2 regions of the Roseburia sp. TF10-5 genome follow, and region 1 is predicted to be linked to the other one. Evidence: predicted binding sites of a transcription regulator. Region 1 holds the regulator's gene; the other holds the start of a gene.
What was found. Region 1 encodes NrdR, which represses ribonucleotide reductase genes. Its sites were predicted from a motif close to CACAANATNTTGTG; they were not measured.
Positions count from the first base shown of each region.

Region 1 (15,782 bases):
GATGAGCCTACTGTAGCGGTCGACCCGCAGAGCCGCAATAAAATTCTGGAGGGAATCGTGGAACTAAACCGCGCCGGTGCAACGGTCATCTACACCTCCCACTACATGGAAGAAGTCGAACAGATCTGTACCCGGATTGCAATCATGGATAAAGGCAAAAATATCGCACTCGGTACAAAGGAAGAACTGATCAAACTCATCAAAAAAAGTGAAATTATCACGGTGGAACTGCTTGATCTGCCCCAAGAAGACCTCTCCCACATCCGCACCCTGCCACATGTATATCAGGCCGACTATAAGGATCACATCCTTACGGTACTGTGTGACGGTGGCAAACATAATCTCGTGCGGCTTCTCGGTTACTTACAGGAAAAAGACCGCTCGATCGATCATGTCTACTCGCAGCTTCCGACACTAAACGATGTCTTTTTAGAGATTACCGGTAAAGCGCTACGGGATTAGGAGGTAAATCATGCGATCAGTTTTTAAATATTCTCTTTTGCGGCTGATGCGAAACAAAGCCAATCTGTTCTGGATTTTAATTTTTCCGATTGTGCTCGGCTGCCTGTTTAAAGTTGCTTTTTCCAATATCACGGAAAGCGAGAGCTTCCACACGATTCCTGTGGCACTCGTATCCGACGAAAGCATAAACGCGAAAGCCTTTTGTACCATGGCAGATGCCCTCTCCTCGGAGGACGACAACGCAATGCTTGCAGTCACTTACTGTAAGGATAAAAAGGCTCAAAAGCTTCTCAAAGAAAAAAAGGTGGATGGCATTTTTTATGCAAAAGATACGGTAACACTCCGTGTCAACGCAGATGCTTCGGATTCTTCCATCAATCAGAGTATTTTACAGGTTTTACTGACACAGTTTTATGTCAACCGGGATCTATTGTTAAAAACCATGCAGGAACATCCCCAAAATTTAGAGGCTCTGACCGCTTCTTTATATGAAACCATAAGTCCACGCAAAGAAGTCTCCCTTACACGCGCAGACACAGATACCTACGATCAGTATTTTTACAACCTGATCGCCATGGCATGCCTGTATACCGCACTCGGCGGAATCCGGCTTGCCATTGAAAATGCTGCAAACCTCACCGCCCTTGCAGCAAGAAAAACGGTTTCTTCCACGAAAAAATTTACGGCAATTGCCGGGGAACTTGCCGCCTGTATTCTGTTTGAATCGGTTTTAAACATTCTGGCTTTTTTATTTATTGTAAAAATACTGGGTATCCATATGGCGCAGCGACCGCTTCTTAGTCTGCTCACAATTATCATCAGCACTGCCTGCAGCATCTCCTTTGGCATGCTTTTAGGATGCATCGGGCCGAAATCCGAGGGTGGAAAAACCACACTCATGTTTGGCATTGTGATGCCCTGCTGTTTTTTAAGTGGACTGATGATGGGAACCATGCGCATGGTTGTGGAAAAGCACCTTCCGTTTATCAACCGGATCAATCCTGCCGCACTGATTTCCGATTGTTTTTACACACTGAATAACTATGACAACCTGCAGCGTTTTGCCACTAATCTTCTCACTCTGTCTGTTATGGCGGTACTCTTTTTTGGCATTTCCTGTCTGGTCACAAGGAGGAAAACTTATGCAAGTCTGTAAGGCCTTTGCCCGTGTAGCAAAAAAACATCTACCCAATACCTTTATTTACTTTATCGTTTTTGTGGTCCTGCTTATCGTGATGAGTGCAAACGCCTCCTCAACAAGTGGAAAACAGTTTCAGGTATCTGCGGTCAACCTGTGTATCTTTGACAACGATAACTCCGAAGCAAGCCAGGCATTAACAGCCTATCTGTCTTCGCTTCACCATATCGTATCCCTTCCATCCGCAGACCGGGATACTCTGCAGGATAACATGTACTATTACCAGATCGACTATGTACTTACGATCCCTGCAGGTTTTGAAGAAAAAATAACCTCACAAACCACCCGTGGTCTTTTAAAAACAAGCAAACGCAAAGACAGTTGCAGCGGCTACTTTGTAGACCAGCAGATTGACAATTATGTGCATGCGCTTTTACTGTATGTAAAAAGCGGTGTTCCGGTTTCGGATGCTATCACCTATACACAAAATTCGCTTGATGATGTGCCGGAAGTAACATCCGTATCCTTTAGCAATACAACAAAAAGCAAAAATTCCCGTATGTACTACTTCTTCCAATATTTTCCGTATATCATTCTGATGATGCTTTTAGAGGGGCTTTCCCCGGTTCTGATGGCATTTTGCAAACCACTTATGAAGACACGGATCTCCTGCGGTGCGCTGCCACAGTCGCGCGTCAGTCTACAGCTTGGGCTTGGCTGTCTAATCTATGTATTTTTATGGTGGATTGGATTTCTTGGAATTGCAGCAGTCATATATGGACCCTCACAGCTTTTCTCGCAAAGTGGCTGTCTGTGTATCCTAAACAGTGCCGTCTTTCTTTTGATTGCAACGGCAATCGCCCTGCTCCTGGGTGCGTTTCCAATGGATTATAATAGGATCAATATGATTGCCAATATTCTCGGACTTGGTATGAGTTTCCTGTGTGGAATTTTTGTACCACAGGCATTTTTAGGAAATACCGTGCTGGCAATCGGACGTTTTCTGCCTGCCTACTGGTATGTGCGGATCACGAACATGTTCGGATGGTATGCAAATGATGTATTTTCAGCCTCAACCTACTGGATGTGTATCGGAATCCAGCTTCTATTCTTTGTGGCACTTTTTGCAGTCTACCTATGTGTGAACCGGCAGAAAAGCCGTCAAAAAGCCTAATAAAAATGCCCGGACCATATATTTACGGTCCGGGCAGATTTTATTTTCTTGCCGATGGATACTTTGGTTTTACGATTTTACAGTGCAGACGATAGAAAAGCAGTACAATCGCTTCTAACCGACGCTTTAACACAATCTGAATCTCCTCTTTGGGATGGATCGGTTTTACAAGAATTGTCCGGATTCCTGCCAAATTTGCCCCACACACATCCGTAAAAATCTGATCTCCCACAAAAATAGTATTTGATGTGTCCGTGCCCAGTACCTCCATTGCCTTGCGATACCCTGCCGGTTTGGGTTTCCCTGCCTTGTAAATATAATTGACGTGCACTGCATCGTTGAACATTTTCACCCGTGGCTCCTTGTTATTCGACAGGAGCATGCAATGAAACCCAAGTTCCTTTAAATGGGTAAACAAAGAAATCGCCCGCTCATCCGCAGGCGCTCCATGTGGTACGAGGGTGTTATCAATATCAAATATAATTCCCCGGTATCCTTCTTTATATAATTGATCAAAATCTATGCTGTAAGTGGAATCCAGATATTCATCCGGATATAGAAATGCGCACATAGGTCTCTCCTTTGTGTGTTATGTACTAAAGGGAAAAATTCTCTCCGGAACGCAAAGCAGAAATCCCGGTATCCAACGGGATCTTCTTCACTCCGGTATCCTGCGTTCCCACAAAATACTGATACTGCTGCAACACCTGATCCTTTTCCATATCGGAAATTGCTTTCTGCATATCCAGACCTGCCAGATCACTGTCTGCACCCTTCAGTTCATACGTTTCATCCGGCTGGTACTCCTTTGCATAATCAAATGCATTGTACGTCTGCGGACGCTTCGTCTGTGTCTGTCCCTGCGGCTGACTGCCACCGAAAAGTTCCTCATCCCCAGAGGCATTCTGCACTGCCGCAATCTGTTGGCTTCTAAGCGCAACAGCCTTTATGGAATTGTACTCATAAAAGCCCTCATACGGGCGCATTCCTGAAATATTCATAAGCACCTCTGGTTACAAATTCATCCGAGCATTTTTTTCAGCTCATTCATAAATGTGTTTACATCTTTGAATTCACGGTATACCGATGCGAAACGCACGTAGGCAACCGGATCCAAATTCTTTAACTTATCCATGAGAATTTCACCGATCAAAGCACTCGGTATCTCTTTTTCTTCACGGTTAAAAATCTCGATTTCTACATCATCCACAAGCTTTGAGATCTGTTCTGCAGAAATTGGCCGCTTGTGACATGCAAGCAATACGCCTTTTTCGATTTTTGTCCGGTTGTACTGCTCACGATTGTTATCTTTTTTTATAATGATCAGGGGAATGGTTTCCACCTTTTCATAGGTTGTAAAACGCTTTCCGCAATCATCGCAAAGTCTTCTTCTGCGAATCGAATTATTGTCATCCGCAGGACGCGAATCAATCACTCTTGTATTTTCACTGCTGCAATACGGACATTTCATAGGATTTCTCCTCCTGCATCCAATCCCAATCCGGAAATATATGACTATTTCTATAATACACAATTTCCCTGTTTTCTGTCAATCTGCAAATTTTTATCCTTTTATCCGGTGTTTCATTTCTTTTTCATCAAACTCTACGAGTATTATATCGGGTCCTATCCGGATAACTTTAGCCCATGGAATAAAAAATTCGCTGTCCCTGCAAAAACAGCCCAGATATTTTCCCGGTCCGGGAACGATCAGTGCCAGAATTCTCCCACATTCCTTGTCAATGTCCAGATCCCGGACGCTGCCAAGGCAGCGGCAGTCTTTTACATTGACTACTTCTTTTTCACATAAATCAGAAAAACGCACAGAACACTCCTGCTTTTCTTTCTTGGAATATTCTATGCGTCTTAGCTGTATTTTATGTTTATGCACGCTGCTTCATTTCAGAGATTGCCGCCTTTAGCTGTGCACGGTCTGGAAGCCCTTCATTATCTCCTCTGTGCTGCACCTGCAATGCCCCGATGGCATTTATTACAACAAGCCTGACTCCGCGCACTACCACATTATAATATATAAGCTGTGCCACTTCTGCGGCACAGCTTATAAAAAGGGAAGATTTAAGTTTTATTCTTTTACGCCACCAAGCGTAAGTCCTGTTACGAAATACTTCTGTAAGAATGGATAAATACAGATGATCGGCAGAATCGTAATAATCGTTGCAGCTGCACGAACCGATGTCGGTGTAACCGTTCCCGCTGCATTCTTCATTGCCTCGACACTACTGCTCGTATTTGTTACGGATGACAGTAGTTTCATCAACTCATACTGTAATGTTGTCAGTTTGCCGTTCATACGGTTATATAACATTGCATCAAACCATGAATTCCACTGACCAACTGCAACAAACAATGCAACAGTTGCATATACCGGCTTACAGAGCGGTGAATAGATTTTCAGGAAAATCGTCGTATACCCAGCACCGTCGAGCTGTGCCGACTCCTCTAAGCTGTCCGGGATACCGTTCATATAAGTACGGATAACCAGCATGTTAAACGCACTGACCATTCCAGGGATAACATATACCCAGAAGCTGTTGGTAAGTCCCAGTCCCTTGTACAACAGGAATGTCGGGATCAGACCTCCGTTTACATACATGGTGATAACCCAGAATAAAGAGAGCTGCTTTTTAAACATAAATCTTTTTCTGCTGACGATAAATGCTAGGATTGCATTGGAGATCAGCGCAAGAACTGTTCCGATCACAGTTCTTGCAACCGTAACATAAGCACCTGTGATCAGGTTGTCTTTCTGAAGTACCGTAATGTAGTTCTTCCATGTAAATTTTCTCGGTAACAGATAGATACCTCCACGAAGGGAATCCGTACCGTCATTTAATGATATTGCTAATGTATTTAACACAGGATACAGTGTAATGATTACAAACAGGATCATAATGATCGTATTGACAATCGGAAAAATCTGCACCTTTTTTTTCGCTTTTTTTGCTGCCATTGTATAACCTCCTTAGAACAATTGTTCTTCACCATTACGCTTTGCAATCTGGTTTGCAATCACGATCAGAATAATACTTACGAAACTCTTGAAGATACCGGCTGCAGTTCCGATTGCGAAATCGCCCTGACTGATTCCCCATTTTAATACGTAAATATCAATTGTCTGTGATACTTTCTGAACCAGACCGTTTCCTAACAAATACTGAACTTCAAAACCGGCGTTCAGTACATTACCTACATTCATCAGAAGAAGAATGATAATGGTTGGTTTAATACCCGGAAGTGTAACATGCTTGATTTTTGCCCATCTGCCTGCACCGTCGATAGCTGCAGCTTCGTAAAGTGACGGGTCGATCGAAGTAATTGCTGCCAAATAAATAATTGCATTCCATCCTGTTTCTTTCCAGACATTGGCAAATGCAACGATTGGCCAGAAATAACCCGGATGAGCAAAGAAATTGATCGGCTGTGAAATAATATGGAAGTTAAGTAATAATTCGTTCACAATTCCGCCACCGGATAACATATCGTGTAAGATACCGGTTACAATGATCCATGAAAGGAAATGCGGAAGATAGGAAATTGTCTGAACGACTTTTTTACCGCCTTTGGATTTAATTTCATTTAATAAAATTGCAAAAACAATTGCTGTAATAAATGTTACCACCAGATTGATAACACCCATTGCCAACGTATTTCTGATTACCCGGATAAAAGTCATATCCGAGAATAATGTCCGGAATTTATCCAATCCTACAAATTTCGAATGAAAGATACCAAGTCTCGGTTTATAGTTTTGAAACGCCATAGTCCAGCCTGCAAGTGGGAGGTAATAGAAAACCACGCCATACACTACCATGATTGCCGCCCAGAACAATAATACTTTCTGTCTTTTAATCTCTTTCCAGGTAATTTTCGTCTTCGGTTCTTTCACTTTCTGTTTTGATTTTGTTCTCTCTATAGACATGACCTCACTCCTTTTTTAAACGGGCAGATGGAGTTTTCACAACATCTGCCCATCTAAAACCTCATTCTCTATGTATTATTCGTATTTTGCTGCGTCTTTCATCCGCTTATCAAGCTCTGCCTGCAACTCGCTAAGGAAAGCGTCCGGATTGCATGCATTGTATGCATCCATATAAGTTTTCCATGCACTGTCAAAGTCTTTTGCCATTACAACCTGCGGAAGCTGCTCATGCTTAACTTCGCCAATCTTGGTCCATGCCATTCCACCCTCTGTGTCTGTTGTAAAGTTGTTTGAGAATGACCACATCGGATACCATGGACCAGGTGCCTCGTTTGTTCCAAGCATCTCAACGTATGTTTCAACACCATATGCCTTGAATGCTTTCTTGACATCATCATTTAATCCGTCAAAGAATTCTTTTGCCTGTCCACTCGGCTTTGTTGCATTCAGACCGTCATCACAGGTTCCGTCATACTGTGGAAAATAGGAATAAGAACATGCGTGAGATGCCTTATAATCCGTCTCTGCAGCCTTTGCTCTCTGCTCCTTGGTTCTATAGAAAAGTCCATCGTCGCCAACCTGATAATCTTCACCTTCAACGCCCCAGAAACGAAGGTTGTGAATTTCCTCTGAAAGAAGATCATCTACAAACTGTAAAGCTGCTTCCACATCATCACAATCCTTTGTGATTGCAAGTCCATCACCGGAATTTAAAACTCCGCCGGAGTTGTGCCACTGGTTCTTACGTCCATCAATCGTTACAGGTACCGGAATGTAATCGCATCCCTGTGCATCCAGTCCTGCAGACTTAATTGCATCACCTGCTGAGTAGGCGAAATCCCACCACTGGTCGATCATACCAAGTACACGTCCGGAAGAAAGCTTTGCAATGTACTCATCATAAGTCTGTGTGAATGACTCAGGATCAACAATACCCTTCTGATATTCCTCGTTCAACTTCTTGAAGTACTTTACAGCAGTATCAGATGTATTATAATCCATTACCTTTAATGTATCCGGATCAACCATACATGAACCATCATTTGGATAACCATCTAAGAACTGTGGAGCATTCTCAAGACAGAAATATCTCCAATCCTCGCAAAGGATGGTATATGGAATATTCTCCGTTCCATCTTCCATGGTAGGATTTGCTGCATTATAATCTTCAATCAGCTTGAAATAATCATCCATCGTCTTGATTTCCGGATAATTAGCCCACTCAAGAACTCTTGCCTGAATCCAGAATGCCTCATCGTTATGCGTACAGGTTTTCTCTTCTCCCTTAATATTGGAGAACTGTGGAATCCAGTAAATATGTCCGTCGTCCTGACGAAGCTGATCCCATTCCTGTTCGGTGAAGTAGTTCTTGATATTCGGATATTTGTCAATGTAATCATCTAATGCTACCAATGCACCTGCATCATATAACTGCGGCATACCATTTCCACCACAGATGAAATCCGGATATTCATCACCGGCTACCAGCGTTCCGATTGCTTCTTCTGCCGTCTGGCCTGTCAGCCATGTCTCTTTTACCTTTACGCCGGTCTTCTCAGCGATGATCTGCTGAACTTCGTTATCATCGTTGATCTCGGATCCCGGAACAGCAAAGAAAGCTGTAAACTCTTTAATATCTCCATCATTTGCTGCTTTTCCACCCTGTGTGGAAGAATTGCTGCCGCCTTTATTTCCGCAACCGGCGAACATGGTTGCTGCCATCGCTACTACAAGCAAGGCACTTAGCATTCTTTTTCTTTTCATAGAATGTACCTCCTTCTTTATATTAACTATTTTACTTTTTTTACCATTTCAAACAATCCGACGAATTATAGTCAAAAACAGGGTAAACTATAGTTCATTCTGCCGGACTATAATTTACCCTGTTTTCCATCTCTTTCTATTCCATTTTACTGCTGCATCTGCTTCCGGAATTTTGCCGGTGTGCATCCTTTTACCTGAATAAAGCGGTTGACAAAATAATCCAGATCATGGTATCCAACCTCTTCCGCCACCTGAATAATCTTCTTATCGGAATGCAGAAGAAGATCAACAGCCTGATCCATCCGGTAATTATTCAGATAATCCTTAAACGACTGACCGTATTTCTTTCGGAACAGTTGTCCGAGATAGGCGCTGTTGACATAATATTTCTCGCTAAGCCCCTTGAGTGTGAGGTTATCCGCATAATGTTCCTTAATTTCTTTCTCTACATTTCCGAGAACACCTCTGGATACATTCTTGCGAAGCTGGGACAGATAGTCTCCGTACTCACAGGCGAAACGCATCAGATGTGTCTTACTGCCGCGCATCGTTCCTGTTTCAAAGCTGCTCTCCGAAATCAGACGCAGGATTTCTTCCTGATTGACCTCATCATCCTGCTCGCTTGCAAGATGGATCAACTGAAAAAGCAGATAGTTAATATTAAGCGTCATGGATTCCCCACGCAGGCCTCTCTGACTCATTTCTCCATAGAAACGGTCCACCGCCGCCCGGATTTCCATATGATTGTTCTGCTCCACTACCTTCAGCAAATCATCAAGACTCTTCTTGCACAAAACCATACCGTCATTGGACACCTGCACTTCTTCCTCGTAGAAATAGATGTCCTTTTTGCTTCGAAATCCCTGAAAGGAACGAAGCATACAGGCATTCCCGTATGATCTTGCAATAAGGCTGATATCCTGCACCTTTTTCCCGACCAGCATCGTAACCGGGCGCGACAGATTCTCACCCAGATATTCCACCAACCCGTTCAGATAAGCGTTTTCATCGAGTCCTGCCTCTTCCGCCATATATTGAAAAAAGATCAATCCCACATCATATATTTTTTCATCTGCCGATGCGTCAAACACACAATTCTCCACATAATCTTTCAGGAATGCAGTACAGCATTCATACATCTGTCTTTGGAATTCGCGCATCTCCTGATCCGTCACATCTTCGTCCGCATCACATCCCGCCATCTGAATTTCAACGTAGCGGACACCTTCTTTGCATTTCATCTGTGATGTGACATATTGCAGATTGGAATCATCGTATTTTCCCTTGATCAAAGCAATCTGATTTCTTGCAAGATATGCCTTTTCCATTTTATTGTTCTTCTGCCTCATCCGGTCATCTTCATCACGCATCGCAGATACCCTGTTAAGCAGTTTCAGCAGCATATCACGGTCAACCGGCTTTAAAATATAATCCGTACATTCATTTTGAAGCGCCCTTCTTGCATACTCGAAATCCGCATATCCGCTTAATATGACAAAATATGCATTCGATAGATTTTCTTTTCGTATCGCTTCCTGCAGATCCAGCCCTGTCATGACTGGCATCTGAATATCTGCAATGATCAGGTCTACACTCTCTTTTTTCAGAAAATCATATGCCTCTTTTCCATTTGATGCAGTCCCTGCAATCATATAGCCTTCCTGTTCCCAGTCGATCAGCACTTTTAATCCCTGAATAATAAAAGGCTCATCATCTACAAGCAAAACCTTTAACATATTTCTTTCCCCCTTTTGCACACCGGTCCACTAACACAGCCTTCGGCAAATCATAAATACTCCATCGGAATGCAGATCGTAATCCATGTTCCCACACCCTCTTCGCCTTCAATTTCAAAGCACACATGATCTTCTGTGTACATTTTAAGCCGCAGGCATGCATTGAGCATTCCCACGCTTTTCTTGTTTTTCAGCATCTCAATATCCGCATTCTGCATATCATGCTGCATCTGATACAACTTCTGCTCCTCAATTCCGCTTCCCGTATCTTCAATCTCGATGCATAATTGTTCTTCCCTTTTATAAACTCTTACGAAAATCCATCCTGGTGATGCCTTACTTTCGATTCCATGTACACAGGCGTTCTCCACAAAAGTTACAATTGTAAGTTTCGGTATCCGGATCTGCGCACATTCCGGATCAATTTCGAGATTGTAATTCAGCCGGTCACCAAAACGATACTTCTGCAAGGACAGATACGCTTTTACAAATTCAAGTTCCTGTTCAATCTCTACCGAATCATTTCCCCAGTCCACATATTGTCTTTGCATGATCGCCAGTTTTTCGACCATATCTGCCGTCTCGTTTTCTTTCTTCAAAAGGCTTCTCATGCGGATACTTTCCAGGGCATTAAACAGAAAATGCGGATTGATCTGGCTTTGCAATGCCAATAGTTCTGCATTTTTCCTGCCGACAAGGATTTCCTGTTCTTTGATCTTGTTCTTGTATACGGTCTGGATTAGTTCATTGGTCCGTTTGACCATCCGATTGTAATTCCGGATCATGCTTCCAATCTCATCCCTACCGTCTTCGTGTGCCATCTGAACAAGATGCTCACCGTTGACAGACTGGAACACTTTGCTCAGCCCACGGATTCTCTTTGTAAACGAATGATTGAGAAGCAGCACAAATCCCATCGGGAGAACCACATTGATGATCACCAGAAAACCAAGAATCGGAAGAAAACGCACAATCTTACTCCGCACTCCATTATCCGCTTTTAAAACATAAATATCAAGTTTAGCTCCGTGAAGTGTAATGGTCTGTTTGTATCCCATCTTCTGCTGTACACTGATCGTGTCAAATTTTTTACCGACACCACTGAAAGGTCCGTTACTCAGTACGATCGCATCCCCTTGACAAATAAGAACTTCATTGTCAAACTTCATTCGTCTCAGCATCCGCATCATACTGTTATAATCAAATTCGATTTGCAGCATCTTTTCCTGATCCTTGGAAAAAAAATCAAGATTCTGCAATAGCATGATCTTACGACGATAGGAATTGGCATATCTCTTACGCTCATATACAAAAAAAAGTCCTTCATTTTCGCCTCGTTCCTTCCACGCTTCATACGCTGCCGTTTCCTTCAGATTGGACATATTATCAATCTTTCCACCCTTTACCACGGTAGGATTATCCGTATACATGGTAAAGACGATCTGATTCATGCCAAGCACGCTTTCCAATGTCGAGTCCTGAAAAAAATTCTGATATTCCGCGTAATAATCTGAGTTACTCTCATATTGTTTTTCCAAAAAAGAATTCATCCTTCTATTTGTATACATACTTTTAGCGATTTCTCCCGCATTCTCCACCAGTGCACTGATATTATAGCTGACTGCATTCGCAACGTTTGCCATCCCATGATACTGCCGCTGCGATTCCATGCTGTCTACAATATATAAGACGACACTGTCCGTAATGATCAGCGGTAATAAAACACAGAAAATGTATAACTGTATAAATTTTTTCTTAATAGAAAGATTATCCATATATCTTTCCAATACCTTGATGAACTTTTCGATGATATTCATACCAACCCCTCTAAATTCACACACAACAAAGCGATAAAGGAGCAGATTTTTCGACCTGCTCCTCATTCGTACAACCAGTTAAATTCATTATAACATATACGAGACTATATTTAAAATTGTTTCTTGATATTTCTGCACGCTAATACTCAACCGGTGTCTGCGCACCCTCTCTGCGAACCACCAGCGCAGCCACGTCACTTCCGGTAAGTTTTGCACTTCTTGCATCCGGCTGCTGACCTCCGATTGCGATGCGGTAAGATCCCGGTCTTACAACGCATTCTCCCTCCTGCGTGATAATCGCAAAGTCACGTGCCTTAAGAGATATGGTCACACGCTTCGTCTCTTTCGGCTGTAATGTAACCGTCTGTATTCCTTTCAACTGATATCCCGGTTCATACGCATCCGCTTCCTCATGCTGAATGTACGCCTGAACACTCTCATGGATCGTGTAGGAACTCTCATTTATGACATCCACACTCACATCGACGGCATCTCTCACACTGCACTGCGCACAGGAAATCTGTGCATTCTCGTAACGGATCGTTCCATAATGCAGTCCGTAACCGAACGGATAGAGCACATTCTTGTCCGTATAACGATATGTGCGATCGGACATATCATAATCCGTAAACTCCGGAAGATTTTCCGTTCCCTGATAAAAGGTGACAGGCAGCTTTCCGGATGGTGAAAAATCACCGAAGATTGCTTCTGCGACTGCCTTTCCGCCACGGGCTCCCGGATAAAAACTGTCAATAATCGCAGCAACATGCGCATCCGCCCATGAGAGATCGAGTGCACTTCCCGCCGAAATCACGAGCACAACCGGCTTTCCGACAGCCGTAACCGTCTCGAGCAGTTCTTCCTGAAGTCCCGGAAGATTGAGTCCCAGTTTATCCCCGCTGGCATATTCATTACCGGCATCGCCTTCCTCGCCTTCGATCGTCGCGTCAAGACCAAGGCACATAACTACAACATCTGCCTGCTCCGCCGCAATGACCGCTTCCTTGAATCGATCCTTCGTCTCTGCCAGAAATTCCACTTTGTCTTTGTACAGATGACAGCCTTCTGCATATAATACACGCACATCATCCCCCACATACTGCTGAATTCCCTCCAGTGGAGTAATGTAACGGGAAGAGGTTCCGACATAGTTTCCGACCAGCGCATCTCTTGAATTCGCATTCGGACCGATGACTGCGACGGTCTGTATCTTATTTTTATCCAACGGCAGGAACGCATTCTCGTTTTTCAACAGAACAAGACTTCTTCTTGCCGCTTCAACAGACAACTTCACATGTTCCGGACATTCTACTTTATCATAGGTAATGTCTTCATACGGGGACGGATAATCCTTCATCATACCCAGACGAATACGAACTTCCATCAGACGCTCCACCGCTTTTGTGATCGCCTCCTCGGAAACAAGTCCCTTCTCGTAAGCTTCCTGCAAATGTAAAAAGGCGCTTCCGCAGTTCAGGTCGCAGCCGTTGTTTACTGCCATAGCCGCAGATTCCTCGACGCTCTCTGTCACATGATGGTGCTCGTGGAAATCAAGAATCGCCCAGCAGTCCGATACCACATGACCTTCAAAACCAAATTCATCTCTTAAAATATCCTGCAGGAGAGTTTTGCTTCCACACGCCGGCTCTCCGTTCACGCGATTGTAAGCGCCCATGACGGCCTCAACCTTGGCATCCTTGACACATCGCTTAAACGCATACAGATAAGTGTCATACATATCATGCTTAGACGCTTTTGCATTGAATTCATGACGGATCGCTTCCGGACCGCTGTGTACCGCAAAATGCTTTGCGCACGCTGCAGATTTCAGATGATCCGGATCCGGTCCCTGCAATCCCTTGATGTACGCGCATCCGAGTTCCGCCGTAAGATACGGATCCTCGCCATATGTCTCATGGCCTCTTCCCCATCTCGGATCGCGGAAAATATTGACATTCGGTGCCCAGAACGTCAACCCTTTGTAGATTCCGTGATCTCCTCTCCGTGAAAACTCGTTAAATTTTGCGCGGCCTTCCGTCGATACCACATCCCCGATCTGTCCGACAAGCTCCGGATCAAATGTCGCCGCAAGTCCGATCGACTGTGGAAATACCGTAGCAACTCCAGCTCTTGCAACACCATGCAAAGCCTCATTCCACCAGTTATATGCCGGAATATTAAGTCGCTCGATCGCCGGTGACTCATAGAGCATCTGGCTCATTTTTTCCTCAACCGTCATCTGTGCAACCAGTTTCTTTGCATATTCTTTTGTCTGTTTACTCATTATTTCATCTCCTCATCTTAAACACTTTCTATCAATCCATCGACTGGCATGTCAGCCATTCGAAATCAGCATAATTTGTACTGTCACTGCCGTTGGAAGACGCATATACACCGACTGTGCATCCTACAAAGCCTCCGGCTTCCTCTGTCGTGTAAGCAAGAAGATCCAGATTTTCCGCAACGGATACATATCCTTTGCCTTCCGAAATCCAGACACGGGCACACTGATTGCGGCACTGCAGGCGGATCTTTAATTTTCCTTTCTTCTCCAGACGTGTTGTTGCCAGCGTCTGCTCATCTCCGTGAATACAGCTGGTAACCACAAAACAAACTTCTCCATCCACGCGCACCACTTCAAACCGGAGATGATTTTCATTATTCTGGTAAAGCACAAGTCCCGCCGTCTCCGACTTATTTTCCGGATAGAATTCCATTCCAGTCTCTGCGACAAAGCGGTAACTTTTCTGTCTTACACCAAGATATGCACAGTTTGCTCTCTCGGAAATCTTTTCTTTGCGAAGGTACATCCGAAGTGCACCCTCACGTTCGGTCAGCGAATAAATTCCGGATGTCCAGTCCTCGATCGCCACCAGCCGCTGATCCAGCTGTTCTCCCCAGAAATGAATGACATCGGAATTCGTAATTTCTTCCGCAAAGCGATGCTCAGGCATATCGATCGTAAATTCGTCCTCCAGATGTCCGACTCCCGGAGCGATCACCGGCCAGCCGTTCTCCCAGATTACCCTGGCAAGGAAAGTCTCACGCCCCATGCTGCTATGCTTTTTGCAAGGTCTTGATGCAAGCATTACAACATACCAGTTTCCCTTGCCGTCATCAACCAGATCTCCATGTCCCGCATAGATGACCGGATAATCCATACCGAGATTGCGGTGTGTGAAAATCGGATTGCGCGGACAGCCTTCAAACCACTGGAACAGCTTCTTACTGCGTGCCACCGTAATACTATGTTCCGGACCGGTTCCGCCTTCTGCGTGGAGTAGATAATAATAACCATCGATCTTGTAAATATGCGGACCTTCCGGCCAGATACATCCCTTTACCGCACCTTTCCAGATTGCCATGCTCTCACCGACCAGCTTCATGGTCTTAAGATCCAGTTCCTGAATCCAAATCTCCCAGTCCCCGTTATAGCGAACACCCTCCGGATTCGGACGGGTTCCGCAATAATAACATTTGCCGTCATCGTCGAAAAAAAGGCTCGGATCGATGCCCGGGGCATCGTCGCCGAGATAATACGGCTCGGACCACGGTCCTTCCGGATTCTCCGCTGTGACGATAAAATTGTTGCCGTGCGTCACATTGGTCGTGATCATATAAAACAAACCATCATGATAGCGGATCGTCGGCGCATAAATACCATCTGAGATATCCGCTCCCGCCACAGGAAGCTGCGACGGACGGTCTAAAATATTACCGATCTGCTCCCAATGTGCGAGATCTCTGCTGT
Region 1 covers NZ_QTYW01000015.1:41,779-57,560, forward strand. Annotated here, with positions in the region: gene DXD06_RS12690 (ABC transporter ATP-binding protein) at 1-462, shown strand, start outside; gene DXD06_RS12695 (ABC transporter permease) at 473-1,618, shown strand; gene DXD06_RS12700 (ABC transporter permease) at 1,605-2,774, shown strand; gene DXD06_RS12705 (YqeG family HAD IIIA-type phosphatase) at 2,815-3,345, opposite strand; gene DXD06_RS12710 (hypothetical protein) at 3,371-3,775, opposite strand; gene nrdR (transcriptional regulator NrdR) at 3,796-4,245, opposite strand; gene DXD06_RS12720 (YlmC/YmxH family sporulation protein) at 4,339-4,599, opposite strand; gene DXD06_RS17290 (hypothetical protein) at 4,658-4,819, opposite strand; gene DXD06_RS12730 (carbohydrate ABC transporter permease) at 4,858-5,745, opposite strand; gene DXD06_RS12735 (ABC transporter permease) at 5,758-6,714, opposite strand; gene DXD06_RS12740 (extracellular solute-binding protein) at 6,790-8,478, opposite strand; gene DXD06_RS12745 (response regulator transcription factor) at 8,625-10,214, opposite strand; gene DXD06_RS12750 (sensor histidine kinase) at 10,265-12,031, opposite strand; gene DXD06_RS12755 (glycoside hydrolase family 3 protein) at 12,171-14,315, opposite strand; gene DXD06_RS12760 (glycoside hydrolase family 43 protein) at 14,347-15,782, opposite strand, start outside.

Region 2 (15,782 bases), on a different contig from region 1:
AATGGCTACAACGACTGCCACCGCCAGATCCAGAATTCCCTTTAAATACTCTCCCCATGGTTTTTCTGCGGCATCATCAAAGAATCCGGTGAACATTTCGATGACGATCAGCACCAGATAAATGATAATTTCCTTATTCATTTTGCCAAACAACAATGCGGAAACAACAAAAGTCAACACAAAAATAATACCCGCACCTCTTGGTTTTCCTGCGGAAAGAGCTCCATCATGTGCATACTGTCTTCCCATGTCCTTCGGCAGATATCCGTTTAATTTTGCAATTGCAATACAGGTCACTGCAAAAGCAAATAAAACACCGATAAAAGCAACCAGTGCGTGTTCATATGTTCCTAATAAGTATATCATTTTCTCCTCCTTCGGGCTTTCACCCGATTTAATTATATTAGGAGACTGGAAAAAAGTAAAGTTTTTGCTTGCATTTTTATCGAATTGTGTTATTATATACTCACACGCGTCAAAGCGTTAAAGTGTAAAAGATTCAAAGAACCACAAGGAGGAAACAAAAATGGCTCAAAAAGGAGACTTAATGACAGCACGTTCCGATATTCGTGTATTGGACGCAACCATTCGTGACGGAGGACTCGTAAACAACTTTATGTTCTCCGATGACTTTATCAACGCACTCTACCGCACCAATGTAAAGGCCGGCGTTGACTATATGGAGTTTGGTTATAAAGCTTCCAAGGAGCTGTTTGACGTAAATAAATTCGGCAAGTGGAAGTTCTGTGATGAGGAATCCATCCGTGAGATCGTTGGTGACAACAACTCCGATATGAAGATTTCCGTCATGGCAGATGTCGGACGCTGCGATTACAAAAAAGATATCATTGACAAAAAAGACAGTGTAATTGACATGGTTCGTGTGGCAACTTACGTGCACCAGATGCCTGCTGCAATCGAAATGATTGAAGATGCCAAGGCAAAGGGCTACGAGGTAACCTGTAATATCATGGCAATCTCCAATGCCAAAGAATCCGATATTGACCAGGCACTTGAAATGGTCGGTCAAAGCAGCGCCGATGGCATTTATATCGTGGACAGTTACGGTGCTCTTTACCCGGAACAGATCCGTGCGATTGCAGATAAATACACCGAACTTGGAGAAAAATACGGCAAATACATCGGTATGCATGCACACAATAACCAGCAGCTTGCCTTTGCCAACACGATCGAAGCACTCTCCCACGGTGTCAGTCTTTTAGATGCTACCATGATGTCCATGGGACGGGGTGCCGGAAACTGTGCCATGGAACTGCTTCTGAGTTTTCTGAAAAATCCAAAATACAATGTATTCCCGGTACTCCGGTTCTTAGAAGACTATATGCTGCCGCTCAAAGAAACCGGTGCCGTATGGGGATATGATATTCCGTATCTGCTGACCGGACGTCTGAACCAGCATCCATCTGCTGCCATTGATTTTTGCAAGGACAACCGCAAGGATTACGCAGATTTCTATACCGATCTGTTAGACAAATAAAGCATAATACAAAACAGGCATCCGGGGTTCGCCAGATGCCTGTTTTATCTCTGTTATAAACGTTTAAATCTGTCTGCAAAGTGCATCCACTTTCGCAATTTCTTCCATCATACACATTTCTTTCAGATCCTGTGCATTTCCTTCGGAATGTTCCACTTCCTTTGAGAAAATACGCGCTACGTCAATACGGTCAGACATTGTGAATTTGCCACCGTTTCTGTAAAAACGTGCCGCATCCATATCTCTTACCACAAGGGTTGCCATCACAATCATTTTGGCATAGGATAAAATATCATAATCATATATCGAATTCATCAGATAACGATACACAAAATAAACCAGAAGATGTTCATAGCCAAGTTCCGAATAATCCGATGATCGCATATATTCTGTCAGAAATGCCTCATAGGTATCTTCTTGATACAGCTTTTCAAATTCTTCCTTGGTGTGAACCCATTCATCATCCAGCTCTTCCATATCGGCAAAAACCGCAAAACGTTCCTCGAAATCTTCATAAGAAAGTGCACGAACCGGCTTCTCTTTTCCCTCAATATTTTTCTGCTCCCACTCCCGAAGTTCATGACCGGCATCTTCGTATCTCCAGTCTGCCAGTACCGACATATCCTCTTTTGCCTGTGCATAATTGATCACGGTCTGTACACGGTCACACCACGCCAGAAACTCTCTCATGCGCTCCGGAATATTATGGGTACGATTCTGCAGAATATTCACCGACTCCTGCTGCACCCATTCCATGAACGCAACATATGCCGGGTCGTCCTCACCGTCATCGCAATTTCCGGGCAGCTCTATATCCACCAGCTTTTCCGGTTCTGTCCGCTCAAACAGAATCCGTCCGACTTCCTCGCAGGAAAGACTCAGTGCTTTCTGCTCCACATCTCCGTAAATCAGGGAAAAACGCGGATATTCTGTACACACTTCACACAGAGCCTCTTCCCCAAGTGCTGTATAAAGATCACAGAGATTATGGTCATTGAGCATGGCACAGCGTTTCTTCCCTTTCAGCTTAAAACGGTATCCACCGCCATCATCATCCGGATCGGCCTCATACATACTTTCTTTGAGTCTTTTGCCGAATTTACCTTCCACACTGTTGTAATATGCATAGGAATCCTCATCAATGTCAATTTCCCAGCCTGCACAGCAACTGTCCTTGCAGCGGGATGCAATGCAGGAAAATTTCTCATAATATTCCGGAACCCGTAAAATCACGATGCCTGCCTCTCTTTCTCTTCTTTTTCTGCCATGTACTCTTTCTCCATAGTTTCCCAGTCCGGATCCTGTGTGCCTTTAAAGTGATTATAGGCTATATAGCCAATGCACCAGATCAATCCTGCCATCGTTGTTGAAAAAAGTATTTTGACAACACATACCGCAAGCAGTGTGACATTCAGGTCCCCTGCCAGAAAAGAAACTGCCAGAGTATGAAGCGGAAGCACAAGCATCTTCCACAACCCATAATATGCTGCTGCAATCACACCGATTGTATAACAGACAAATCCCAACAATGCATTAATATGCTTTTTCATATGTATCCATCCTCGTTTTCCTAACTATTCCATCAACTTAACTATTTTGCCACTTTCCATGGTTTTTTTCAAGTCAAGAATGCGCTGATTGACCGATCCCCGGAACTTGAGCGTAATATCCTTCTGTTCCTCAATAAATGGACCGTCCACCAGTACATCGATCAGGGAAAGCAGGTCATCCGTGTCTTTCGTATGTTTTCTGCCTCCCAAAATCAGGTCTTTATCATATATATATCCGGTAAATGCCCAGACATTCTTATCCGGATACAAACTTTTTACTTTTTTCATAAAAGGAAGAAGAGCCTCCTGATTTTCTTCCTCAAACGGCTCTCCTCCCAACAGGGTCATTCCCTCTATATACTCCGGTTTCAGTGAATCAAGCACCTTTTGCTGTACCTGCTCATCGAAACATTCTCCATAGGTAAAATCCCATGTCTGTGGCTGAAAACAGCCCTTACATGCATTGCGGCATCCGGATACAAACAGTACCGTCCGACAGCCGAGACCGTTTGCGATGTCACAATACTTAATTCCAGCATAATTCATAATTTACTCTTTCTTTTTATTCAGGAAACGGATGCAGCCTGCTGCTGCCAGTAAAAAAACAATTACTGCTGCTCCAAATACCATCCGCAGATCAACCGCACCTGTCTTTGGTGTTGCATCTGTCCGGTTTCCGTTTTTTGATGTATTTCCACTGTTATTCTTTTTGTTCGATGAAGTCTTATGTGTATTCCCACTGCTGCTCTTGGAATCCTGCATATCGTCTGTATCATCGTACGAATCGGTATCGTCCGTATCGTCCGTATCGTCTGTATCATCTGTATCATCTGTATACTCTGTGTCATCCTGACTGTCCGACTGACTCTGGGAAGTGCTCTGGGACTGTGACTGGCTCTGTGTCTGTCCTGCAGAAGCATCCACAACCGTTGTAACCGTAACCGGATTGTAACTTGCATCCGTCACTTCACGCACTGTCAGGGTAACCGGCATCGTTGTATATGCATTTTTCGCCTTAAAGGTAACCGTGGCAATGGTTTCATTCTGGGAATAAGTCTTATTTAAAATTGCCGAAAGATTAAGTGCCTGCTGATTATTTTCCGTAACCGGGGAAACCAGCTCAATATTTCCCGAATCCGAAGAAATCGTATTTGCCCATGTGGTTCCTACATATTCCAGATCAGAATCGTCATATGCCAGTCTTGCTGCAAATGTCGAAAGTCCCGGATTATTGCTTCCGACCAGACGTACCGTTACCGTATCCCCGGCTTTTGCATCATTGGTTGTTCCAACCGTCAGATTCATCTGGCTGTTCGCTGCCATAACCGGCTGCGGAACGGCTGCAAAAAGCAACGCCAGCGCACATCCCATCATCAGTATCGTTTTCATCATCCCTAATTTTTTCATCTTCTGCCCTATATCCTTTTTGCTATGACTACGAGTCTCCCATTGTTTACCGTGTATTCACAGGTAGAGAGCATAATTGTGGTATCTCCATAGATAAGATGCTCCCCTGTATCATACACACGGTTCTCTTCCACAAAATCCAGCAGATTCTGAAACTCTTTCCGGTTTTTATAATTCCGAAACCAGTAATAACGGAATCCGGATTCGTCTTTTTCCTTTACATGTGTCTTTACCACCGCAACAATCTGATATTGTCCAGTTTCATAAATCGTATCAAAAGTAATCACCGGATGCTTTTTGTAAAATTTCTTATCCAGATAGGCATCCAGATCTCCAAACTGGCTTCCATCACTTACGTTGTGCCCAAAGATCACAATATTCTGATCCATCGGATCAATGCTGGCATCTGCGGAAACAAACGGGTTTCCCTTATTATCATCTTTTCCTTCAAAATTGTGTTTCAGATAATATTCCCCGCCTGTATGATCCTGCATCACCGGATAATCGATTGGTGTCCCGTCAACTTTGATCCATCCAACCAGATCCGGATACATACTATATAATATATCATATTGGTCTAAGATTGCAAGCTGGTCCGTCTTTTCTGTCTCACGATTTTTCATTTGCTGCTTTTCTTTGCGGATATATTCCAAAACCGCTTCCTTTTTTGCCTCTTTGATCTGAAAATAATTCAATGCAAGTAACAGAACAACCGCCATGGCCAGGAAAGAAAAGGCGATGCGTCTGCATACCTTTTCCACCATCGGCCGATGGCGGTTTCTGCCACTCGGCCCGATGGGTTTTTCTTTCTCTTCCCGGGGTTGTGGATCTTCTACCTCATGGTGTTCATACAAATGGGCATATTGTTTCCGTTTGTTTTCTTCCATGTTTTATAAATGTAATACTCTTTCTTTGATTTCCTGTGTACGTCCCTGATTCCAGAACTGTGTTCCGATATACCCGCACGTACGACGTGCAACACTCATCTTATCCTGATCACGGTTTCCGCAGTTCGGACACTCCCAGACGAGTTTTCCGCTGTCCTTTTCCTCAACAATTTTGATCTCACCGTCATAGCCACATTCCATACAGTAATCACTCTTCGTGTTGAGCTCCGCGTACATAATATTATCGTAAATGTATTTCATGACGGCAATCACGGCATCAATATTATCCTGCATATTTGGTACTTCCACATAGCTGATTGCACCACCCGGAGACAGCTTCTGGAACTGTGACTCAAACTTCAGTTTATCAAAAGCATTGATATTTTCCGTCACATGCACATGATAACTGTTCGTAATATAATTTTTATCTGTTACGCCCTCTATGATACCAAAACGCTTCTGCAGACACTTTGCAAATTTATAGGTGGTGGATTCCAGCGGCGTACCGTACAGACTGAAATCCATATTTTCCTTTTCTTTCCACTCTGCACAGGCATCATTCAGACGCTGCATGACACGCAGTGCAAATGGTGTTCCGGTCTCCGGCTCCGTATGGGAAACACCTGTCATATAACGGGTACACTCGCACAATCCCGCATATCCCAAAGAGATGGTGGAATAACCGCCAAATAAAAGTTTGTCGATCGTCTCTCCCTTTTTCAGACGGGCAAGCGCTCCGTTCTGCCACAGAATCGGAGCCACATCACTCGGTGTGCCAAGAAGTCTCTTATGTCTGCACATCAGTGCCCGGTAGCACAGTTTTAGACGCTCATCGAGAATCTTCCAGAATTTTTTCTCATCTTTTCCGGAAGAACATGCCACATCCACCAGATTGATCGTCACAACTCCCTGGTTAAAACGTCCGTAATATTTCGGTTTTCCGGTTTCCGGGTCAATATACGGAGTAAGAAAACTGCGGCATCCCATACATGGATAGCAGTGTCCTTCCCCGTTCTTGTCCACTTTCAGTTCTTTCATCTTCTTTTCGGAAATATAATCCGGAACCATGCGCTTTGCCGTACACTGTGCAGCCAGGCGTGTCAGATAAAAATACTTGGAAGCCTCATGGATATTATCTTCTTCGAGTACATAAATCAGTTTCGGGAAAGCCGGGGTAATAAATACTCCTTTTTCGTTCTTTACTCCCTTGATTCTCTGATGCAGCATCTCCTCAATGATCGCTGCCAGGTCATCTCTGGTCTGTCCCTCCGGCACTTCGTCGAGATACATAAACACCGTGATAAACGGAGCCTGACCGTTTGTGGTCATAAGCGTGATCACCTGATACTGGATCATCTGCACACCACGGTTGATCTCTTCTCTTACACGCATCTCTGCTACTTTATTGATTTTCTCCTCATCCAGATCCAGCCCGATCTTTTCAAACTCTGTCCGGACCTGTATCCGGAATTTTTCACGGCTCACCTGTACGAACGGTGCCAGATGGGACAGTGAAATACTCTGTCCTCCATACTGCGAACTTGCAATCTGCGCAATCGCCTGTGTTGCTATATTGCAGGCCGTGGAAAAACTTCTCGGACGGTCAATTCCGGTCTCGCTGATTACAGTACCATTCTGCAGCATGTCCTCTAAGTTCACCAGACAGCAGTTATGCATGTGCTGCGCAAAATAATCTGCATCATGGAAATGAATCAGTCCTTTTTCATGTGCTTCCACAATATCTTCCGGCAACAGGAATCTCTTCGTGATATCCTTGCTGACTTCTCCCGCCATATAATCTCTCTGTACACTGTTTACAGTAGGATTTTTATTGGAATTTTCCTGTTTTACTTCCTCATTGTTACACTCTAAGAGAGACAGAATCTGTTCATCAGTAGAATTGGATTTACGCACAAGCGCTCTCTTATAACGGTATGTAATATAATTACGGGCAACCGTAAATGCATGCTGGTTCATCAGCTGGTTCTCTACCATATCCTGGATTTCCTCCACGCTGGCAGATCGTTTCATGTTTTCACATGCCACTTCCACATTATCGGCAATCTCCTGAATCTGCTCATCGCTGAGTTTTTCATAATCGATTACCGATGCATTCGCTTTCTGTACAGCCGCAACGATCTTATTCGAATCAAAAAATACCTCAACTCCGCTTCTCTTAATAATTTTCATGTTCCATCTTCCTCTCAAAGTCTATCTTTATAAACGATTGTTTACACAAAATATAAGATATAGAGATTACTCCCTATATCTTGTATATTTTCATTAACAAATACAAGACTACACTACATCTTGTGTTATTGTCAACCCACATTTCTACATCATGTGGAGGCTTACTCCATGGAAATGTAGACGTATCTAGGCGTTTATGCAATATGTGAAAAAATTCCGCGCCATTTTTGTAATAATTTTTACAGTCTGCTGTCCGTGCGCAGCACATCAATGAATTTGCCGGCTTCTGCCCATGCCTTCTTTGATTCTGGAATATTCAGATATGCCATCTGGAACACATGAAACATCCCTTCATAAACAGACAGGCGCACTTTTACCCCCTGCTCCCTTGCCTTTGCCGCTACCGAAACCGAATCACTCAGAAGCATCTCAATCGATCCAACCTGTATGAGCATTGGCGGAAATCCCCGGAAATCCCCAAACAGCGGAGAAATATACGGGTCCATCCGGTCATGTTCCCCCGGATAATCATTCTGGTAAATCAGACTCTCCTTCGTATTTCCAAACAGTGGATCTTTCTCATAATTGGTCTCATAAGACTCCCCGCTGGCCGTCAGATCCGTCCACGGAGACATGGCTATGATTCCTCCCGGTACCGGCATATTATGATCCCGCAGATACATACAGAGTGCCATCGCCAGTCCACCGCCTGCCGAATCTCCGGCAAGGATAATCTGTTCTCCATAATATCCCTTGGAAAGCAGCCAGCGGTATGATGCCAATGCATCTTCAAGTGCCGCCGGATATGGATTCTCCGGAGCCACACGATAATCCGGAGTAAGCACATTGCATCCATGGCTCAGCTCGTTATATAATCCTGCAAACACATAATACGCATTGCGCACAGCTCCCGTATAACCACCGCCGTGTAACTGCAGAATCACGTAATCCGTGTTTGGATTTTCCTTTAACGACAAAAGTTTCATCGTAAAATGATCCATATTGATTCCTGTCAGGTTAAACATTGCCGGTGGAATCCATGGCGGCTCTATCATCCGCTTGCGCAGCTCTCCGCTCTTTATTTTTTTTCCGATTTTCAAATCATTGGTAAAATGTGACAGCATTTCTGCCACCACACGTCCTTTTACACTCGCTTCGCTTTCTATCATATATGAAATCTCCGTTTCAGTTCGGTTCGTGCACGCTGATCACCAAGAATCAGTGTTCCAAGGAATAAAAATACCGATACCCCGAGGGACCCCCATGCCAGATATGGAAAATGAATGATTCTCATCTGCAGCAATACCACCGGCACAATGCTCAGCAATATCGTCAGCAGTTCCGACATCATATAACTCTGCCAGTTTCTCCGGTTTATCAGAATCAGGATAAACAACGCCAGATCAATGGCAATGATTCCCCCCGGAAGCACATAGTCTAACGACCAGCGCCGGTATCCGGTCAGATAATCAATTCCAAGAAGCATTACAATGGCAAGAAGTACCAGACAGACGGTTTTGGCCAGATATCCGGATTTTCCCAGAATTGCCATGCGAAGCACCACATTTCCATATAAAAGAATGATACCAATTACAAGGCTCCATGCCACTTCCCTGTCCACCTGGAAATTGATGGCAATCAGCAGACACTCCGCCACAATGGAGATAAACAGTACCAGATTCTCCACAAACCGGAATTTACGCGCCGTTGCAATGGCATCCGGATACCGGCTCTCTCCCGGTATCCCGTCCGACTCCAGCACATGTTTACAGAGCGGACAGCGGTCCGTATCGTCCAATATGACAACATTACATTTTTTGCATTTATTCATAATATACTCCGTTCGTCTCAATCTCCACATCCACACCATCCGCCGCAATCTTGCGGAAAAATGCCTTCTGTACCAGAGCCTCGGAAAAGATGGAACTGAATGTAAATACCAGCGTATCCTGGTAAGAACAGATCGTTCCTTTCAGATACTGCCCTTTTGACATGGCTATAAAAGCCGAAAAACCTTCTATATAGGGCTGGTAAATATCTTTGATCTTGATATTACCGATGTTTGTGATCGTTGTCGTATTTGCCACTGCGGATTTTTCATATACGATACGCATGGCAATATTTTTCAAAAATAACGGCACCGGACGCATAAGCAGGTTCCTCTGATTGGATACACTGTAAGAAAACAGATCCTCTAAATGTTCCTTATTGATCTGGGAGTGCAGGCTGCTTTGTATGCATGCAAGTACTTCCTCAAACGTGTAGGACTCTTTCTGTGGACGGAATTCTGCAGATACCATAACAAAAAAGTTTTTTGTCGTATCCGAATCAAAATACGGCCGCAGATTGACCGGCACTGCGATTCGGATCGGTTTTCCTCCCGGCATCCCGTGTAACAGTTCTTTATACACACTCCATACAAAGACTGCAATAAAATATTCATTCAAAGATGCATGATAGCCATGTGCTACCTTTTTCAGCTGTGAGACCGGCATCCGCCCATGCATGACACCAAATTCTCCGGCCGGAAGTTTATCTTCTTTGATCAGATATGCTTTTTCTTTATTAAATCCGCTTGGCTTGCTGCTGCGGTAATTGCGGACAAAGCTGTCCTCCCTGCTGAGAGAGGTATCTCCGCTCAGTTTATTTCCTTCTTTTTCTGCCAGTTCCGGATGCACCAGACGCAGATACTGATACGTCAGCTCCCGGAGGAAATTAATGCCTCCCATGCCATCGGTCAGTACATGAAACACTTCCAGATTGATTCTTGACTTATAATAGGTCACACGGAACAGATAATTGCGGTTTTTGTTCTGCCGGATAAACCGGCATGGAAACATCGCCTCTTCCGTGACTTTCGGTGCCTTTTTTCCGTTCTCTTCAAAATAATACCAGAATACGCCTGTGCGCATCCGAAGATTAAACCCATCGAATTTCGGCAGAATCATGTCCAGCGCCTGCTGCAGAAATTCCACCTGAACCTCTTCTTTTAAGGTCACACTGATCCGGTACACGTTTGTCATACTCTCCCCCGCAATGGACGGGAAAAGATGTGCTGTATTATCAAGCTTATCCCAGCGCACCTGACGCGGAATCGTCTTGGTTTTTTTCTTGTCTTTCATTGATTAATTACTTCCTTGGTTATTTCAAAAACATGCCGAATCCTGCCACACTGAGCACCATCATAATAATTCCTGCCAGCAGAACCCCGAGCATGACGGCGATAATTGTCGATTTAAAATCCATGTCCAGAATACTAGCCGCCAGTGTTCCTGTCCATGCACCGGTTCCCGGAAGCGGAATTCCTACAAACAGGAGCAGTGCGATAAACAGCCCCCGGCCTGCTTTTTCCTGTAATTTCTTTCCACCCTTTTCTCCCTTCTCCAGACACCAGGAAAAAAACTTTCCAATCACCGGTTTATCCGCTCCCCATACCAGAACTTTCCGTGCAAACAGATAAATCACCGGCACCGGCAGCATATTTCCGATAATTGCCACAATATAAGAAGAAAGTACCGGCAGCTGCAGTCCCTGCGAAATAATAATGGAACCGCGCAGTTCCACCAGTGGTACCATGGAAACAAAAAATACCCACAAGTATTTTGTCAACATAAAAAATCCTCGCTTTATTTATTTAAATATTTTTTCAGAAAATCGATCAGTTTATGCATCTGCTCATCCGTACCGATTGTGATACGCAGATATTCGTTGATCCGTGCCGGCTTGCCAAAATGCCGCACATAAATATCGTTTTTCTTCAGTGCTTCAAACAGTTCCACACCGGAAACATCCGGATGCATGGCAAAAATAAAGTTGCTTTTGGAATCACCAAATACGAACCCGAGTGCCCGAAGCTGCTCTTTGGTCCACTCTCTTGTCTTTATGATTTTCTCTGTCGTCTGCTCAAAATATGCCCGGTCACGGATAGATGCCGTTCCCAACGCAATGGTGATACGATCCATCGTGTATGAATTGAAGGAATACTTCACATCATTTAAATATTTAATCAGTGTCGGATTACTGATGGCAAAGCCAATCCTCGACCCCGCCAGAGAACGTGACTTGGAAAATGTCTGTACCACAATTACATTATCGTATTTATCAATCAGAGGCAGGGCACTCTCTCCTCCAAAGTCAATATATGCCTCATCCACGATCACAATCACATCCGGATTTGCCTGAACGATCTCCTCAATGGCAGATACCGGAAGAAGTTCCCCGGTCGGTGCATTCGGGTTTGGGAATACGATTCCACCATTTTCACATTTATAATCTACCGGATTCAGGCGGAATGCATCATCCAGCGGAATCTGTGTATACGGAATGCGAAGCATTTCTGCCCACACGTCATAAAAGGAATAGGTAATATCCGGAAACAGAATCGGCTTCTTTGAATTAAAGAAGGTCATAAACAGCATTGCAAGCACATCATCCGATCCGACACCGACAAAGACCTGTGAAGGATCTACCTGATAGAATTGTGCAATCCCATCCACCAGATCTGTCACAACCGGATCCGGATACAGCCGCAGATCATCCGTATGAAAATGTTCCAGTGCTTCCTTTACCCCCGGTGCCGGCGGATATGGATTTTCATTGGTATTTAACTTGATGATCTGTGATTTCTTTGGCTGCTCTCCCGGTGTATAGGGAACAACCTTACGTATATTTTTTTCCCAGTTTTTCAACTTTAATCTCCTTTATATGTACAATATTACAGTCACTTACCACTCTACCGCATTCTTCCTCAAATGTAAAGAATTGACGCGGCAAAAAAAACGCAAAAAAAATGAAATTTCAGCATTTTTTCCTCTTGCAGTTTTACACAATCGTGATAAAATATCCTAGCATTTGCAGTTTTGTTTAAAATATAAAAGGAGTAAATCATTATGGCAAGAAGTACAACAAAAGAATTGACCAGCGGTTCCCCTATGAAACTGATTCTCGGTTTCGCCGTACCGCTTCTGTTCGGTATGCTGTTTCAACAATTTTACAGTCTCATGGACACCATCATCGTCGGCCGCTATCTCGGCGTGACGGCACTTGCTGCAGTTGGGGCAACCGGAAGTATCAATTTTCTGATCATAGGATTCTGTCAGGGAATCTGCAACGGTTTCGGTCTGCCGGTTGCCCAGCGGTTCGGTGCGCGCGACTATGACGGCGTGCGCAAATATGTCGGTAATTCCGCCATTCTGTCGGTTCTCATCGGCGGTGTTCTCACGGCACTGACCGTCATTTTCTGTCGGCAGATTCTGGTGCTGATGCAGACACCTTCCGATATTATCGACCTGTCCTACAATTATATTGTTGTTATTTTTGCCGGCATACCAGCCACCATCCTTTATAATATACTCTCCTCCTACCTGCGTTCTCTGGGGGACTCCATCACGCCGGTCATTTTTCTGATCGTTGCGGCTGTCTTAAATATCGGACTGGATCTGTTCTTTATCATCTGTCTGCACTGGGGAGTTTTTGGTGCCGCATTTGCTACCGTTTTATCGCAGGCGGTTTCCGGTGTGCTGTGTCTTTTCGTGATCATCCGGAAATTTGACATTCTGCACCTGAAGCGCTCCGACTGGGTACTGGATGCTTCCTATGTAAGAAATCTTCTGATTATGGGACTTCCTATGGGTCTGCAGTATTCCATTACCGCCATCGGAAGCGTCATTCTGCAGACTGCTGTCAACACCTTAGGTTCAGGCGCCGTGGCAGCCATGACGGCCGGCAGCCGTATTTCGATGTTTATGGTGTGCCCATTTGACGCACTCGGTTCTACCATGGCAACTTACGGCGGACAAAACGTGGGTGCCGGAAAATATGCTCGTCTGGCAAGTGGTATGAAATCCGCCATCATTCTTGCCGCAGTTTACTCCGCAGCGATCCTTGTTGTCATCATTTTCCTTGCACGTCCACTGATCTATCTGTTTATAGATCCTTCGGACAGTGCCAATATCACACAGGTTGTCGCACAGGCCAGACAATTTCTGATCACCAACACCTGCTTTTATATGCTTCTGTCACTGGTCAATATCGTCCGGTTTCTTATCCAGGGAATGGGCTTTTCCGGCTTTGCTGTATTTGCCGGTGTATTTGAGATGATTGCCCGCGCATTGATCGGTCTGATCTTTGTACCGATCTTCGGATTTACGGCTGCATGTTTTGCCAGTCCGCTGGCATGGCTGTTTGCGGATTGTTTCCTGCTTCCGGCGTTCTTTCATTGCCGGAAGAAACTTATGCGGGGGGCTTGCCAATAAATAACAAGTATAAATATAAATTTTCTCGATACGACGGGATCTATTGATAAAAAAATAGTGATTAAGGTGACACATTTCCTTATTTTCAATGCCTAAAATAAAGGAATGTCACCTGCAAGAGAAAAATTGCTTCTTCAGATACCGATTTTTTGAAAAAATGGTACCTGAAGAAGCAATTTTTGTTCCATAGAGACTTTGTGGTATCTAAATGTTACATTTTAAGTGTATAGATACCATAACGGTATCTTTTATGCAAATTTTCTTTGTATAGATACCAGCACATTTTCCAAATTATCTTTTCTCCAACCAACAGGAAGAAGGCGTATATTTCTTTCGGAAGAACAAATTTGCAACTTGCTCTGGCACTCACTGAATAAAGATAATTGCATAAAATGAAAACCCTTACACAAAGAACCTGAAATCAATGCCAGAGCTGCTTTGCAAATTTTTCTGTAGAAAGAGAATATACGCTTTCTTCCGTCACATTGAGAAAACTTATATCTGCCAGAGAACGCAATTAAACAGCTGCAATAAAACGTTCGAATGCCTTACGTCCTTCCGGTGTACACTTGTACACACCTGCATCCTGCAATACTTCATTAAAGACCAGACCGATTTCCTCATGCAGAATATCCATCACATTGTCTTTTGTGATCTTATCATACTTCGGAAGGAAACCTTCTGCCCATTCTGCATGGGAAGCAAGTGTTTCTGTCGCACGTAAGTCTGTACCATTTACCAGTGCATCGGCAAGCTCTGCCATCTCATCTTTCAGGCGGGCAGGCAGTACCGCAAGTCCCATAACCTCGATGAGACCGATGTTCTCTTTTTTGATATGATGCAGTTTTGCATGTGGATGATATACTCCCAGAGGATGTTCCCCGGTCGTAATATTGTTACGCAGCACCAGATCCAGTTCAAAATCATCCCCACGTCTGCGGGCAATCGGAGTGATTGTATTGTGTGGCTCTCCGTCTGTCTCGGCATAGATGAATGCATCCTCATCGGTATAGCCTCTCCAGGTTAAGAGAATCTTGTCTGCCAGTTCAATCAGACGCTCCTTGTCCGGTCCGCTGATACGAATGACAGACATCGGCCATTTCACGATTCCTGCTTTCACATCGGAAAATCCCTCAAACTGAAGTTCTTTTTCAATCGGTGCTTTTGCCATGGCAAATGTATAATGTCCACCCTGGAAATGATCATGACTTAAGATGGAACCTCCAACGATCGGCAGGTCTGCATTGGAACCTACAAAATAATGTGGAAACTGTGTCACAAAATCCAGAAGTTTTCCAAACGTTGCACGCTCGATTTTCATTGGTGTATGCCTGGAATTGAACACGATGCAGTGCTCATTGTAATATACATATGGAGAATACTGGAAAAACCAGTCACTGTTGTTAATCGTCAGTGGAATGATGCGGTGGTTCTGGCGTGCCGGATGGTTGACACGTCCTGCATATCCCTCATTTTCCTTACAGAGCTGGCACTTCGGATACGCGCTCTGCTTTGCATTTTTTGCTGCCGCAATGGCTTTTGGATCTTTCTCCGGTTTGGACAGATTGATGGTGATATCCAGTGTTCCAAACTCGGTGTCGGTTGTCCACTTGCGGTCTTTTTTGATACGCTGTCTTCTGATATAATTGCTGTCACAGCTTAATTTGTAAAAATAATCCGTTGCGGCAAGCGGTGAGGTATGCTCATACAGATCACGGAACGTCTTGCGGACACTGCTTGGTTCCGGTACCAGACATCCCATAATTTTTGTATCAAACAAATCTTTGTATACAATACTGTTTTCTGCCATGAGACCATTCTCATATGCATAATCCATCATTTCTGCAAGGATTCCCTCAAGTTTTCCTTCTGCCTCTTCCTGTGTCCATGCCGGAAGATTTTCCACCTTTTCAAATACCGCATCCTCGATTTCGTCTACCTGAAAAAGCTCCAGCAGGCGGTTAATGGTATATACTTTGTCCTCCGGATCTACCAG
Region 2 covers NZ_QTYW01000007.1:30,456-46,237, forward strand. Annotated here, with positions in the region: gene DXD06_RS08615 (phospho-N-acetylmuramoyl-pentapeptide-transferase) at 1-366, opposite strand, end outside; gene DXD06_RS08620 (aldolase catalytic domain-containing protein) at 527-1,498, shown strand; gene fliB (flagellin lysine-N-methylase) at 1,562-2,731, opposite strand; gene DXD06_RS08630 (hypothetical protein) at 2,728-3,048, opposite strand; gene nrdG (anaerobic ribonucleoside-triphosphate reductase activating protein) at 3,073-3,594, opposite strand; gene DXD06_RS08640 (cohesin domain-containing protein) at 3,598-4,455, opposite strand; gene DXD06_RS08645 (class B sortase) at 4,464-5,342, opposite strand; gene nrdD (anaerobic ribonucleoside-triphosphate reductase) at 5,346-7,532, opposite strand; gene DXD06_RS08655 (alpha/beta hydrolase) at 7,772-8,701, opposite strand; gene DXD06_RS08660 (DUF6320 domain-containing protein) at 8,698-9,363, opposite strand; gene DXD06_RS08665 (hypothetical protein) at 9,356-10,654, opposite strand; gene DXD06_RS08670 (COG2426 family protein) at 10,674-11,144, opposite strand; gene hisC (histidinol-phosphate transaminase) at 11,159-12,220, opposite strand; gene DXD06_RS08680 (MATE family efflux transporter) at 12,422-13,786, shown strand; gene galT (UDP-glucose--hexose-1-phosphate uridylyltransferase) at 14,304-15,782, opposite strand, start outside.
Region 2: the regulator NrdR is predicted to act here: its motif matches at 7,644-7,657, upstream of nrdD (anaerobic ribonucleoside-triphosphate reductase).